DNA from 3 places in the Mycobacterium branderi genome. Region 2 is predicted to be linked to each of the others. Evidence: riboswitches for the same ligand, from Rfam matches in the RefSeq annotation. Region 2 holds a riboswitch; each other region holds the start of a gene.
The links. Region 2 has a riboswitch for magnesium ahead of G6N47_RS18570 (stealth family protein). Riboswitches for the same ligand answer to the same signal wherever they lie in the genome.
Positions count from the first base shown of each region.

Region 1: it holds a riboswitch for magnesium, as region 2 does, so the genes downstream of both, G6N47_RS20990 (Rv1535 family protein) here and G6N47_RS18570 (stealth family protein) in region 2, are expected to answer to the same signal.
Region 3: it holds a riboswitch for magnesium, as region 2 does, so the genes downstream of both, G6N47_RS19870 (PE family protein) here and G6N47_RS18570 (stealth family protein) in region 2, are expected to answer to the same signal.

Region 1 is NZ_AP022606.1:4,350,005-4,354,638, reverse strand. It holds gene G6N47_RS21000 (TetR/AcrR family transcriptional regulator) at 1-164, shown strand, start outside; gene G6N47_RS20995 (flavin-containing monooxygenase) at 167-1,606, shown strand; M-box (ykoK) riboswitch at 1,694-1,863, shown strand; gene G6N47_RS20990 (Rv1535 family protein) at 2,120-2,353, shown strand; gene G6N47_RS20985 (TetR/AcrR family transcriptional regulator) at 2,404-3,105, opposite strand; gene G6N47_RS20980 (hypothetical protein) at 3,180-3,449, shown strand; gene G6N47_RS20975 (lipase family protein) at 3,440-4,201, opposite strand; gene G6N47_RS20970 (amino acid-binding protein) at 4,247-4,621, shown strand; gene G6N47_RS20965 (class I SAM-dependent methyltransferase) at 4,628-4,634, opposite strand, start outside.
Region 2 is NZ_AP022606.1:3,801,582-3,806,215, forward strand. It holds gene dop (pup deamidase/depupylase) at 1-297, shown strand, start outside; gene G6N47_RS18555 (ubiquitin-like protein Pup) at 448-642, shown strand; gene prcB (proteasome subunit beta) at 639-1,526, shown strand; gene prcA (proteasome subunit alpha) at 1,523-2,278, shown strand; M-box (ykoK) riboswitch at 2,344-2,516, shown strand; gene G6N47_RS18570 (stealth family protein) at 2,551-4,113, shown strand; gene G6N47_RS18575 (phosphodiesterase) at 4,116-4,634, opposite strand, start outside.
Region 3 is NZ_AP022606.1:4,112,477-4,117,110, forward strand. It holds gene G6N47_RS19860 (DUF732 domain-containing protein) at 366-659, opposite strand; gene G6N47_RS19865 (PPE family protein) at 731-1,945, opposite strand; gene G6N47_RS19870 (PE family protein) at 1,960-2,259, opposite strand; M-box (ykoK) riboswitch at 2,550-2,720, opposite strand; gene G6N47_RS19875 (NRAMP family divalent metal transporter) at 3,143-4,634, opposite strand, start outside.

The DNA of each region.
Region 1 (4,634 bases), 550 kb from region 2:
GCGGCGAGGTGGTGGCCGCCCCGCCGCGAATGGTGGCCTACACGCTGGCGGCGCTGATCGGTCAACTGGCGCACCGGCGGCTCTCCACCGACGACGGTGTCACCGCGGCCGAGGTCGCGGATTTCGTTGTCTCGCTTGTCCTTGACGGGCTGCGCCCGCGCTAGCCGTGCGCTTCGTCGTCGTCGGCGCCGGGATGGCCGGGATCCTGTCCGCGATCAAGTTGCGCGAGGCGGGGTTCACCGACGTCGTCGTCTACGAGAAGGCCGACCAACTCGGCGGCACCTGGCGGGAGAACACGTATCCGGGCATCGCGTGCGACGTCCCGGCCCACCTGTACAGCTACACCTTCGCGCCGAATCCGGACTGGAGCCACGTGTTCGCGCCCGGCCCGGAAATCCTGGCCTACTTCCACGACGTGGCGCACCGCCACGGCGTCGACAGCCTGATCCGCTACGGCACCGAGGTCCGCCGGCTCGAATACGACGGAAAACGTTGGCAGATAACGACTTCCACTGGCGAGCGGGATGAGGCTGACGTCGTCGTCGCCGCCACCGGCGTGTTGCACCACCCGCGCTATCCCGACATCGACGGGCTCGACGACTTCGCCGGGTCCGTTTTCCACAGCGCCCGCTGGGATCACCGGGTGCCGTTGGCGGACGCGCGGCTCGGGGTGATCGGCACGGGTTCGTCAGCGGTGCAAATCGTCGGCGCGGTCACCGATCTCGTCGGCGAGCTGCGGCTGTTCCAGCGCACCCCGCAGTGGGTGCTGCCCGTGCAGAACCCGCCGATCGACGCCGCCGACAGGGCGCGCTACCGGGCCGACCCGACGCTGCTGCCTGCGCTGCGCGACGAACTCAACAGCGGCTTCATCCAGAACTTCGCCAACGCCGTCGTCGACGCCGACTCGGCCGCGCTGCATCAGCTGCAAAGCCTGGCCCGCGCCAACCTCGAGGACAACGTCGCCGACCCGGAGCTCCGCGAGAAGCTGCGGCCCGACTACCGGGCGGGGTGCAAGCGGCTGATCATCTCGCCGAATTTCTACGAGGCCATCCAGCGGCGGGGCGCCCACCTGGTCACCGAGCGCATCGCCCGGGTCGAGCCCGACGGCGTGCGCACCGCCGACGGCCGGCTGCATCGGCTCGACGTGCTGGTGCTGGCGACCGGATTTCGGGTCGACCGTTTCCTGCGCCCGATCGAGGTGATCGGGCGCGGCGGGATACGTCTCGACGAGCTGTGGGGCCAGCGGCCGTTCGCCTACCTGTCGGTGTCGGTCCCGGATTTTCCCAACCTGTTCATGCTCAACGGACCCAACGGCCCGGTCGGCAACTTCTCGCTGATCGACGTCGCCGAGGCACAGTTCGGATATCTGATGCAGCTCATCGAGCTGCTGGGCGACGGCGGCTGCCGCCAGATCAGCGCCAGCCGGCAAGCCACCGCCCGCTTCGAGGCCGCGCGCGTGCAAGCGGCCAAAAAGACCGTCTGGGTGACCGGCTGCCGGAGTTGGTACCTCGACGATCGCGGCGTTCCGGTCGCCTGGCCGTGGACTTTCACCCGCTTCCGGGAGGTCATGGCGTCACCTGCGCTGAACGACTACGAGCTGGTATAAGCCCTGGTAAACCTGCAGCGGCCATTCAGTGAATTCACAGGTGTGGTGAATTGACCCGTTCCAGTTCTTCGTGCATCATCGGTTTCGTAAGCACCTCGTTAGGCGAGGCGTCTACACGGATATAGGCCACTGACCCCGAACGTCGAGAGACGCCCAGGGTCAGGACAGCTCCTCCCGGCTTAAGGGTTGAGCCCAAGTGGCTTCCGGGATTCCGGATACGCCGTGTAGTGCCGAAGCTCTGACGAGTGGGGTGCGGCTTCCCGATCTATTCGGGTTCTGTACTCCTGCTTGCGTGCAACCCGCGCGGATGACCGCGCGCGACGTAGCCGTGAGGAGGTGAGGGACGCATGAGTTCCAGTGACAGTCCGGACCGATATCCGGGCTCCGTTTCGTCCCGATCCGGCCTCCGGCACGCCGCTCTTCGCTGAGCCAGCGCGTACGCCTCGACGGTCCGTTTCGGACGGGACATACGAACCCTGTTGTGCCCGTTTGATTTCCGCCTAGGAGGCGACCATGACCGCTGTACTGTACGACGACGTGGTAACCGCGACGCCGACGCCGAAGCTGCGGGTAGTTCCTGCCCCCAAGCCGGCGGCTGCGCCGGCGTCGAAGCAGACCTCCAGGCGGCCGGATCGCCCGTTCGGCGGCGACCCGCTGGTCGACGGGGCTGCCCGGCTGCTCTGTGTTCCGCTGCGGCAGCTCTACGCCGCGCTGTGGCGGGCAGGGATCCTGGAAGTCAGCGCCTGAAAGTCCGTCGCTCCCGGTGCCGAGATTTCACCTCGGTGCCGGGAGCGCTTTTATGTCCGGGCTGCGGCGATCTCTTCCGGTTTCGCCAGCGGCTCATGGGGGTCGAGGTGCACTCCGCCGGCCTTCAGCGTGGTGTCCAGCAGCAGCCAGACCCACTCGGCTAGCTGGTCGATGAACTCCTCCTCCGAATACCCGCCCGGCTGCCGCAACCACTGGCGTGCCGCGGAATCGACGAAACCGAAGATGCCGAACCCCAGCGGCTGGGCCGGTTGCGGGTCCAGCCCGAAAGCATTCAGGTAATCGGCCAGCAGCTGAGCCAACAGGGCGCCGGCGGTGTCTCGGATGTAGGTGATCGCGTCGGGCGCGTCGGGCTCCGCGGTCAACGAATGGCATGCCAGGTACAGATACAAGTTGGTATGGGCGGTCAGCCAGCGGATATGCGCGCCGACGCCGATCGTGACCATTTCCAGGGGGCTGCCGGTGGGCTTCCACACCGGCTCCAGCTCGGTGATCAGCATCCCGGCCGCCCGGCGCGCCACCTCGCGATGCAGGTCGGCCGCGCCGTCGAAGTAGCGGTACAGCTTGGTCCGGGTGACCCCCACCTGCGCGGCGATCTGCTCGATGGACGTCGTGGGCCCGCATTCGGCGATGGTCTGCAGTGCGGCCTCGACGAAATCGGCGCGACGCCGTTCGCGTTGGCCGGCCCAGCGAACCGCCCGGCCGTCGACGGCTTCAGACACTGAACGGCTCACTTTGGAGCCCACCCTTTACATGGGACATGATGTACCCCTATTCTACCGGGTACGCCGTGTACCAGGGGGTTTTGGTGGACCAGAAGCCGACACTGTGTTCGTTGCTCGCCTCCGACATCGGTGAGCGTACCGGCGCCGACGTGGTGGCAAGGATGCACCTTCAGGGTCCGGGTGTCGCGGTGATGACCGACACCGACGGTGCATACGTGCACCGGTGCGACGGCAGCGCCTTGGTTCAGGACCTCTCGGACGTGGGTTACCTTGGCATGCAAGGCATTCAGGCGCTGCTGACGCTGGCGGAAGACGTCGCGAGGGCCGGCGTCGGGTGGCTGCGTCACGCCTGAGCCGCGATCAGCGCGGATAGCCCGTCTTTGTAGGCGGCGAGGCTGTGCCGCCAGCCCACGTCGACCGGGCCGCCGCTGTCGACCAAGATTTCGGCGCCGACGTGCACGTAGGGCGACGGCGGTACATGCGGCACGATGTCGAGGAAATTGACTACCCGAAAACAGCTTTCGATGGCCGCGTTGAACGCGGCCGCGAAGTCGGACAACCCGACCCGCGGGCCCGCGAACGTGATGAGCCGCGGTTCGATCGTGTTCGGCGGCATCCCGCGGAAGATGTCGGGCGCGGCGAGTACGGCCAGCGCCGCGCCGAGGCTGTGCCCGGTGATCAGGATCTGATCGCAGCCGGTGCTCGCGGCCGCGAGGTTTGCGGCAATGCTGGCGCGGACAAGCTCGTAGACCTCTTGAAACCCGCTGTGCACCTGCCCGAACCCGCTGACGGGGCGGTAGTCCTCGGGAACCGCGTCGAAGTCGGCCACCCAGTCGGCCAGATCGGAGCTGCCCCGAAACGACACGAACGCGGTGCGAGTGGCAGCACTGTGGCCCATCAACCCAAAGATGTTGGTGTCCTTGGTCATTGCCGCGACGGCGGGATGCGGGTCGCTCATCGCGGCAAGCACCGCGGTCTGCACTTGGATCAGTGCGGTCTGAGTGAAACCCGACGGCAGCACGGCGGGGCTGCCGTCCATGACGGAGTAGGCCGCCGTCGCCAGCGGCAGGACTACGTCGCGCGCGAACGACGCATCGAATGCCACCGCCGAAGTGTAGGAGGTTGCGGTGATGCGCAGTAGCGTTTACGCATGGCGACCGATCTGACGGTGTACGTCGACGACGACCCCGGGGAGCTCGCCCGGGTCGGCGACGTGCTGGGCGACGCAGGCGTGAACATCGCCGGTCTGTGCGCCGTCACCAGCGGCGGGGGACAGGCCAAGATCCACATCTTGGTGACCGATGCGACGCCCGCGTTCGAAGCGCTGCAGGGTGCGGGGATCGAAATCGCCGAGGAGCAAGAGGTGATCGTGCTCGACGTGGAGGACCGCCCCGGCGGACTCGCGGAGGTCGTGCACAAGTTGGGCGCCGCGCAGGTCAACCTGGAGACCGTATATCTGGCGACTAACACCCGGCTGGTGCTGGCCGCCGACGACCTGGCCGGCGCCAAGGCCGCGTTGGGCTGAGCGGCTCTACGGG
Region 2 (4,634 bases):
TACAACCGGCTGGTGGCGCGCGGCTCGATGAAGCGGCTGGTGACCGAGCAGCAGGTGCTCAACGCGGTGGACAACCCGCCGACCGACACCCGCGCCTACTTTCGCGGGGAGTGCCTGCGCCGGTTCGGCGCCGACATCGCGGCGGCCAGCTGGGACTCGGTCATTTTCGACCTCGGCGGCGACTCGCTGGTGCGCATCCCGACGCTGGAGCCGCTGCGCGGCAGCAAGGCGCACGTCGGGGCGCTGCTGGACTCGGTGGACAGCGCGGCGGAGCTGGTGGAACAACTCACCACCTGAGCGCCCGTCCGGCGACGATGAAGGCTGGAAACAGCCTGAAAAGGAGCCGGACAATCAGGCCCAGCGTCGGAAAAGACCGGACGTCGACCGGTAGGGTAGAGAGACCGGCGGGCGTGTAATGCGCCGCCGATGACATAGCAGGAGGCAGCGATGGCTCAGGAGCAGACCAAGCGCGGCGGTGGCGGCGGCGACGATGACGACCTGACCGCCAGCACAGCCGCGGGCCAGGAGCGTCGCGAGAAGCTCACCGAGGAAACCGACGACCTGCTCGACGAGATCGACGACGTTCTGGAAGAGAACGCCGAGGACTTCGTCCGCGCGTACGTCCAAAAGGGCGGCCAGTGACCTGGCCGTTTCGCGATCGCCTGGCCACCAACTCAGCACTCCCCGGAATCCCCGCTAATCCTGTAGACCTGTCCTCGTTCGCTGACTTCCTGCGTCGCCAGGCACCCGAGTTACTGCCGGTCGGGGGCGCCGGTAGCGCCGAACCCGCCGCCGGCAATCAGCTGCCCCATGGCACCACGATCGTCGCGCTGAAGTACCCGGGCGGGGTCGTCATCGCCGGGGACCGGCGCTCGACGCAGGGCAACATGATTGCGGGCCGCGACGTGCAGAAGGTGTACATCACCGACGACTACACCGCCACCGGCATCGCCGGCACCGCGGCCATTGCGGTCGAGTTCGCCCGGCTCTACGCGGTCGAACTCGAGCACTACGAAAAGCTGGAAGGCGTCCCGCTGACCTTCGCCGGCAAGGTCAACCGGCTGGCCATCATGGTGCGCGGCAACCTGGGCGCGGCCATGCAGGGCCTCGTGGCGCTGCCGCTGCTGGTGGGTTATGACCTCGACGATCCCGATCCGGAGAAAGCGGGCCGCATCGTGTCGTTCGACGCGGCCGGCGGCTGGAACCTCGAGGAGGAGGGCTACAAGTCCGTCGGCTCGGGGTCGATCTTCGCCAATTCGTCGATGAAGAAGCTGTATTCGCAGGTGACCGATGGCGATTCGGCGCTGCGGGTGGCCGTCGAGGCGCTCTACGACGCGGCCGACGACGACTCGGCCACCGGCGGCCCGGACCTGGTCCGCGGCATCTACCCGACCGCGGTCACCATCGGCGCCGACGGCGCGGCCGAGGTGCCGGAGCCGCGCATCGCCGAGCTGGCCCGCGAGGTCATCGAAAGCCGTTCTCGCGCAGACACTTTCGGTCCCGACGCCGAGCGGGGTGACTCGTGAGCTTTCCGTACTTCATCTCGCCCGAGCAGGCGATGCGCGAACGCAGCGAGCTCGCGCGCAAGGGCATCGCCCGGGGTCGCAGCGTGGTGGCGCTGGCCTACGCCGGCGGCGTGCTGTTCGTCGCGGAGAACCCGTCGCGGTCGCTTCAGAAGATCAGCGAGCTCTACGACCGGGTTGGGTTCGCCGCCGCGGGCAAGTTCAACGAGTTCGACAACTTGCGCCGCGGCGGAATCCAATTCGCCGACACCCGCGGCTACGCCTACGACCGCCGCGACGTCACGGGCCGCCAGCTGGCCAACGTTTACGCGCAGACGCTGGGCACCATCTTCACCGAGCAGGCCAAGCCCTACGAGGTCGAGCTGTGCGTGGCCGAGGTCGCCCATTACGGCGAGACCAAACCCCCTGAGCTGTATCGGATCACCTACGACGGGTCGATCAACGACGAGCCGCATTTCGTGGTGATGGGCGGCACCACGGAGCCGATCGCCAACGCGCTCAAGGACTCCTACGCCGAGAACGCCGACCTGGCCGACGCCGTGCGGATCGCGGTGAATGCGCTGCGGGCGGGCAGCAGCAACGGCGGCGACCAGCCCAGCCTCGGGGTGTCCATGCTGGAGGTGGCCATTTTGGACGCGAACCGGCCGCGGCGCGCGTTCCGCCGGATCACGGGGTCGGCGCTGGAGGCGCTGCTGCCCAAACCCGGTGCGTCCTCGGGCAAGTCGGGTTCGGGCAAGTCGAAGACGGACGGTTAGTCGCCCGGCCGGATCTGCCTTGATGCGGCCGTGTTGCCGGAACTGACAATCGCGGCTATCCTGCTGCAGCACCTCGTTAGGCGAGGCTTCTGGATGAACACAGGCCACTGATCTGACGACGTCGAGAGACGCCCAAGATCAGGACAGATCTCCCCGGCTTAAGGGGTGATCCCAAGTGGCTTCCCGGGTTTCCGCGGATACGTCGTCCAGTGCCAAAGCTCAACGTGTGAGGGCATTGTCGCCGCTCCACCGCCTGCGCGGGATCCCTCTTTGTGCGCGTCGTGACCGACATCGAGCGTGGAAGGCAGGTGTTTCCCATGACCAGCATGATCGACGTCCCCCGGACCGGGTTGGCCGGATCAGTCAGCTCAGCCGATGGGCTGCGCCTGACCCCGTATGAGGCGATGGTGGCGGACCTGTTGTTCGTCAGCGGCGAGCTGGAGATGGCGGGCATCCCGTTCCTGCTGATCCGCGGCGCCGACGGCCGCCCTGCGCTCATCGTGGACATCGCGCTGCGCGCACGGGTGGCCGAGGCTCTGATGGCCGCATGCCTGGAAGCCCCGTTGCGCGCCAAGATCTTCGACGGAACGGGACGCCGGTCGGTGGACCTCGCCGACAGTCTGCTCTCGACGGACCCCGACCCGCGGTTGCTGCGGGTATTCCGGCAGCGTCAATGTCCGCGTTCCGGCGTGCGCTACGGCGCCTCGGCAGGAGTGGAGCTGCAGTTCTGGGTGTTCGACGGCCAGCAAGCGATCTGTCCGATCGAGAACTCGTTGACCCGGAAGGCGCTGCCGCTCAGCGACGTTGAGTACACGAGCGTCGAATTGCACGGCCGCACCTGGTCGACGATCGACGGGATGTTCACGCCGCACGCCGGCGACATCACTTTCGACATCGACATGGTGTTCTCCTGGGTGGACGGCAACGACCCGGAGTTCCGTTCCCGCCGCGCAGCGGCGATGGCCAATCATGTTGTGGGCGAAGGTGATGACGCCGACGCGCGGATCCGTCAGATCGACGAGCTCAAGTACGCGCTGCGGTCGGTGCACGCCTTCGCGCCCTGGGTGCGACGGATCTTCATCGCCACCGACTCGCGGGTGCCGGAATGGCTTGCGCCGCACCCGAAGATCACCATCGTGCGCGCCGAGGAGCACTTCACCGACCTGTCGGCGCTACCGGTGTACAACAGCCACGCGGTCGAGACCCAGCTGCACCACATCCCCGGCCTGGCAGAGCATTTCCTGTACTCCAACGACGACATGTTCTTCGGCCGGCCGCTCTCGCCGACCATGTTCTTCTCGCCCGGCGGGGTGACGAAGTTCATCGAGGCGGGCACCCGGATCGGACTCGGGGTCAACCACCCGGAGCGCAGTGGCTTCGAGAACGCCGCCCGAGTGAACCGGCAGCTGCTGTGGGAAAAGTTCGGGAAGATCATCACCCGTCACCTGGAGCACACCGCCGCTCCGCTGCGCAAAAGTGTGCTGGCCGAACTGGAGCGAGAGTTCGCGGAGGACTTCGCCCGCACGCAGGCGAGCCGCTTTCGGTCGAGCACCGACATCTCGGTGACCAACTCGCTGTACCACTACTACTCGCTGCTGACCGGGCGCGCCGTACAAAACGAATCGGCGAAGGTGCTCTACGTGGACACCACGCTGCGGTCGGGGTTGGCGAAACTCCCGAAGCTGCTCAAGAAACGCAAGTTCGACTTCTTCTGCCTCAACGACGGCAGCTTCCCGGAGGTGAGCGCCGACGAACGGGCTCGGCTGGTCGGGGAATTCCTGGAGAGCTACTTCCCGGTCCCGGCGCCATGGGAACAGGTGGCCGGCGAGGAATGACGCTATCGTCGCGCGAATTGCGGCGCGAGACGCGGAATGCGGGCTGCCGGAAGGATGCTCGTCCGGGCATCGGCGAGTTCGCGCTGCACGGCGTCGGGCGCGACGAACCGGCCGACAGTGGGGCCGGCCGCCAGCGGCACGACGGTGTGAACCACGGTGTCGGGGTAGCAGTGCACCAGGTTGAACGCCTGCGCAGCATCGCGACCCCGGGTGCCGGCAGTCAGCAGGTCTTGGGTGTAGCAGCTGGCCGAGGCCACCGACACCGGAATGCCGGCGAACGTGGCCGTGGTCGAGTAGTGCAGGTGGCCGGCCAGGATGCTGCGGACGTCGGTGCCGCGCAGAACCTCGCCCAGCGGGGTTTGGTCGCGCAACTCCACCATCACGGCGAGATCCTGGACGCTGGGAATCGGCGGGTGATGCATTGCCAGGATGGTGCCGAACGGCGCGGGCTCGGCGAGCTGCTCGGACAGCCACCGCAGCTGCTGCGGTGCGATTTCGCCGTGATGGCAGCCGGGCACCGA
Region 3 (4,634 bases), 310 kb from region 2:
CCCGCGATTGCGCCATTGCCGATGACGTCGACGTTGCAGGTAAGCCTCAACGCCGCCACGGCGCACCACCGCAGACGAACCCATACCGACGATCGCAGGGTGCTCCACGTCACAGAATTCGGCTTTAATAGTCATACACGTCTCCTAACCAGACAAAAGCATCGCAGCCGATGCTGGCCTGGCGCTGGTCGACGGCTGAGTATCTCCTGAGAGGACGGCCCCCAATGCGTTGTGCTGGAACGTAAAACTGACGTTACGACAACATCACGCCGGTGATCGGCACGAAGTGATGTGGCGAACGCGCTGAATCCTTCGCCTGCGCAGAAGGTTTCACGGCAGGGACTGTGATACAGGCCACGCCGCAGTCACGGGCAGTAGGTGTCGACCGCGGTGCTCACCACCGCATCAAGATCCTGCGGCGCGATCCCGTACCCCATCAGGCCGTTCTGCGTCTGCCACGGCGCGGCGCCCGCGGATTTGTACGCACACACCATGTGGCCTACCGTGACAAGCTTGTCGGCTGGGTACGAAGTGATACCGACCTCGGCTAGAGCCTTCAGGTAGGCGTCATCTTGTGAATCGGCGTGTGCGGGCGGCACGCCGCTCGCGAGAAGCAGTGCCGACAGCGCCACGGCCGCCGCGATGGCAGTCGGTTGCATCGTTAATCTCCGATACTGGCCGGTGGGCCAACGAGCAAACCCCGATCACGCCAGCGTACACCGCCTCCGGGTTACCCAGCGACCACCGGGCGGCCAATCACGGTCGGCTTGAAGCCGTATCGCGGAGCGGCAAAGCCGAAGCCACGTCCGTTCCCCGAACCCGCCATGGGCATCCCGGGCATCCCTGGCATACCGCCCGGCTCCACATCTGGGGCGGCGGCTGTCCAGCCGGCACCTGGGAACGGCGTCACGGTCGAGTTCGCCACCGGTGTGGTGGCGGCCCAGCTCTGCGGCACCGACAGGGCGCCAACCAATCTCGCCTGGCCGATTCCCGCCGACACCGGTGTCCCGCCCGTGATCGCGTTGACGATGCGGGTTGCTCCGATCGCCGACCCGACCCCCGGGCCGCTGGGCAGCAAACTGCCGCCGCTCGGAAGGAACCCGTCCAGCCCGCTGTTCTGAGTGGCGCCGATCATGGCCATGTCCGCCATCATCGATGTGACCACGGCCGGGTTGGTAGCGCCGGACGAGGTTATCGTGTTCCAGATATTGGCGTTTGGCCCCAGACCTCCGGTGTCCGGTGAGTCCAGGATGCCCGAAAGGATTCCGGAAAGTCCCGATCCCGACGACGTGGAAGACGTGGGTGAGGCGAGTTGCTGCAACGTCGTGGGCATGGCCGAAACGAGTTGCGAAAGCTGGCTTTGCGTGCTGGTTCCGGCGGCCTGGCCGGACGCTGCACCCTGGGCTAGCAGGCCGCCCGGGTTGGTGGTGTTTTGCGGTGCGCTGAACGGTGTGACCTTTGACGCGGCCGCGGAGTTGGCGGCGTAGCCGTACATCGCGGCCGCATCCTGGGCCCACATCTCGGTGTACTGGGCTTCGGTCGCCGCGATCGCCGGTGTGTTCTGTCCCAGCACGTTGGTCGCGACGAGTGCGGCCAGTTGGGCGCGGTTGGCAGCGATCACCGGCGGCGGCACCGTCATCGCGAACGCCGCCGCGTGGGCGGCGGCCGCTGCTTTGGCCTGCGCGGCGGTCTGCTCAGCCTGCTCGGCAGTCGTGCTCATCCACGCCGCGTAAGGTGCGGCGGCGGCGGCCATCGCTGCGGATGACGGTCCCATCCATCCTTCGCTGGTCAGCCCCGCGATCACGGACTCATATGACGCCGCCGTCGAACGCAGCTCGGCGGCCAGCCCGTCCCAAGCTGACGCCGCGGCCAGCATCGGCCCCGAACCGGGTCCGGCGTACATCCGAGCCGAGTTGACCTCTGGTGGCAATGCTCCGAAATCCATTGTGGCAACCTCCTTTAACCCGCAGCGACGACGTTGGCGGCCTCGGTGGCCGCATACGATCCGGCACTCGCGCCGAGGGTGGATACGAACATGTCGTGAACAGCCGCGGCCTGGGCGCTGACGGCCTGGTAGAGCTGGGCATGCGCGGCGAACTGGGTCGCCGTCAACGCCGAAACCTCATCGGCGGCAGCTGGAACCACCGTGGTGGTCGGAGCGGCTGCGGCCGCATTGTGGGCCGACATCGCGGCGCTAATCGCCCGTAGGTCGGCTGCCGCTGCGGTCAACAACTCGGGCTGAGTGGTCACAAAAGTCATCGGGCTCCTCCTTGCGGAACAGACCGAACCCGCGCCGGCACGGCGAACTCAGGGCATGCTGGAGCCACGCACGATCGGCAAAAGCCAAGGCGCGCTTATCAGCTCATCCGGAGCGAGCCGAATCAGATGGTGGAAACCGTGCCGGGGTTGGATTCGAGCGAAACGGTCGTCGATCTCGGATAGGGACTATCACTCGGACTCAAAGTCGCTCTCACCTCCTCACGGCCAGGGCACACGCGGGTGCCAACACGAGTGCACGCTGGGATGAGGCATCCGACGACGAGTCGGGCGCGGCACCCCTCTCGACAGAGCTTCGGCACCACACGGCGTATCCGGTTGTCCCGGAAGCCACTTGGGCTCAACCCTTAAGCCGGGAAGAGCTGTCCTGACCCTGGGCGTCTTTCGACGTTCGAGGTCAGTGGCCTATATCCGTGCAGACGCCTCACCTAGCGAGGTGCATGCAGTCGCCTATGCTGACACCGACGTCCACATTCGTCAACTCCGCTCGGCCGTAATGCTTTACGACGGCCGCACCCGTAAGGTTGCTACACACGGTCGGCCGCGCCGACTACCGCTCGGCTCGACTACCCGGCAATCCCTACTCTGACCACGGCGTTCGTGCGAGCTGCGGCCTCCCCGGGCGGGCGCCGGCAAAGCCTGAAAAGTGTTTGCGCGTTGGCTGGCAAATTCCTGTGGGTCCGCTCGGCGTTTTGTGGTCACCAGCATGATCGCAATAGTGCGTCGTAACTTCCTCGCATCCGTCGATCCGCGAGACCGTGATCACTCCGGTGTCATGGTTTCCTGTCCGTTAAGGAGTCGGATCGCGAACATGTCGGTGCCTGCTCGCTACTTCTGTTCGGGGTGACCAGGAGTCAATTCATGGTCAGGCGCTACCAAGCTGGACTGCCTTGACGGCCAACAGGATTGCTCCGACTACGAGATAGCCGCGCAAGGCGAGCATGCCCAGTCGAGTTCCGACCGACCAGGTGACCGGCTCAAGCAACGTCAGGGGCGGCATCCGCCACGTCAACCGGTCGGCTCTGGCCAGTGCGCGCGAAAGCTGCTCCGGCACCGGTGGTTTAGGCCATTGGCGACCGTACCACCGCAGCAGTCCGAAGCCGACTGCGGCGCAAATCACCAGACCGGCAGAGAGAGTGCCGGCGATCGACACGATGTCCAGTCCGGGAAAAACCGTGGTGGCCATCAAGATCCCGGACAACAACAACAGGATGCTGACGATCACGCCGGCCACCACGTTGAGCCACGGACGGTTCACCCACGGTCCCAGCACTTCGCGGTCATTGCACAGCAGCAGCAAGAACACCGTGGCGCTGGGCAGCAGCAATCCTGCCAAGGCCTGCACACCGGTGGTGATCAGCCCCAACGGGGCGCCAGGGATCAGTACGATTGCCGCGGCGACGACAACCATGCCCGTGTAGGAGAGATAGAACGGCTTGGCATCCGCGAAGCCGCGATGCAGCGAGTGCTTGAGCCCGAATACGTCGCCGAATGCATAACTGGTGGCCAGGGTCACCGCTGCGGCGCCGATAATGGAAGCGTCGAGCAAGACGATCGCGAACACCGACCCGAGCGTCGAGTTGTATCGGCCCAGCAGGTGTGCCAGGACTCCGGCGTCAACGAAGCCACCGCGGCTGTCGGTTGCGCGCGCGGCCCAGTCGCCGGTCATCATCAATGCGGCCGCTCCGATGGTGACAACGACGGCGCCCAGTGCCGTGTCCGCTCGTTCGTATCCGATGAAGCGCGGCGTGATGCGCTTGTCGACGACGTTGGACTGTTGGAAGAACAGTTGCCACGGGGCGACAGTGGTGCCGACGATCGCTATCACCAAGAGCACCGCGTCGGAGGTAACCCCTCCGCGCACGCCTGGTATCACAAGCGATTTCGCCGCATGCCCCCAATGCGGATGGGACATCAACAGCATCGGAATCTGTAGCAGCGTAAGCGCAATGAACACCAGCATCGCGCGTTCCCAGCGCCGGAAGCTGCCCGTGGTCATGATCGCGATCAACGCGATCGCGGCGAACGGGACGACCACATACCTGGGAATACCCATGTAGTCGGCTGCCAGCGTGATGCCGATGAATTCGGTGACGAGAGTCAGGAAGTTCAAGAGAAACAGGTCACCGACGGAGAACCAGCCCCAGCCCCGACCGAACCGCTCGTTGATCAACCGCGCATGTCCGACTCCGGTCACCGCTCCGAGTCGAACGACCATCTCCTGGTTGACAATCAGGACAGGGATCAACAGCACCAGCACCCACAGCAGGCTGTAACCGTAGTTCTGTCCGGCCTGCACGTAGGTCGCGACACCGCCGGCGTCGTTGTCGCCCACCATGACGATCAAACCGGGCCCG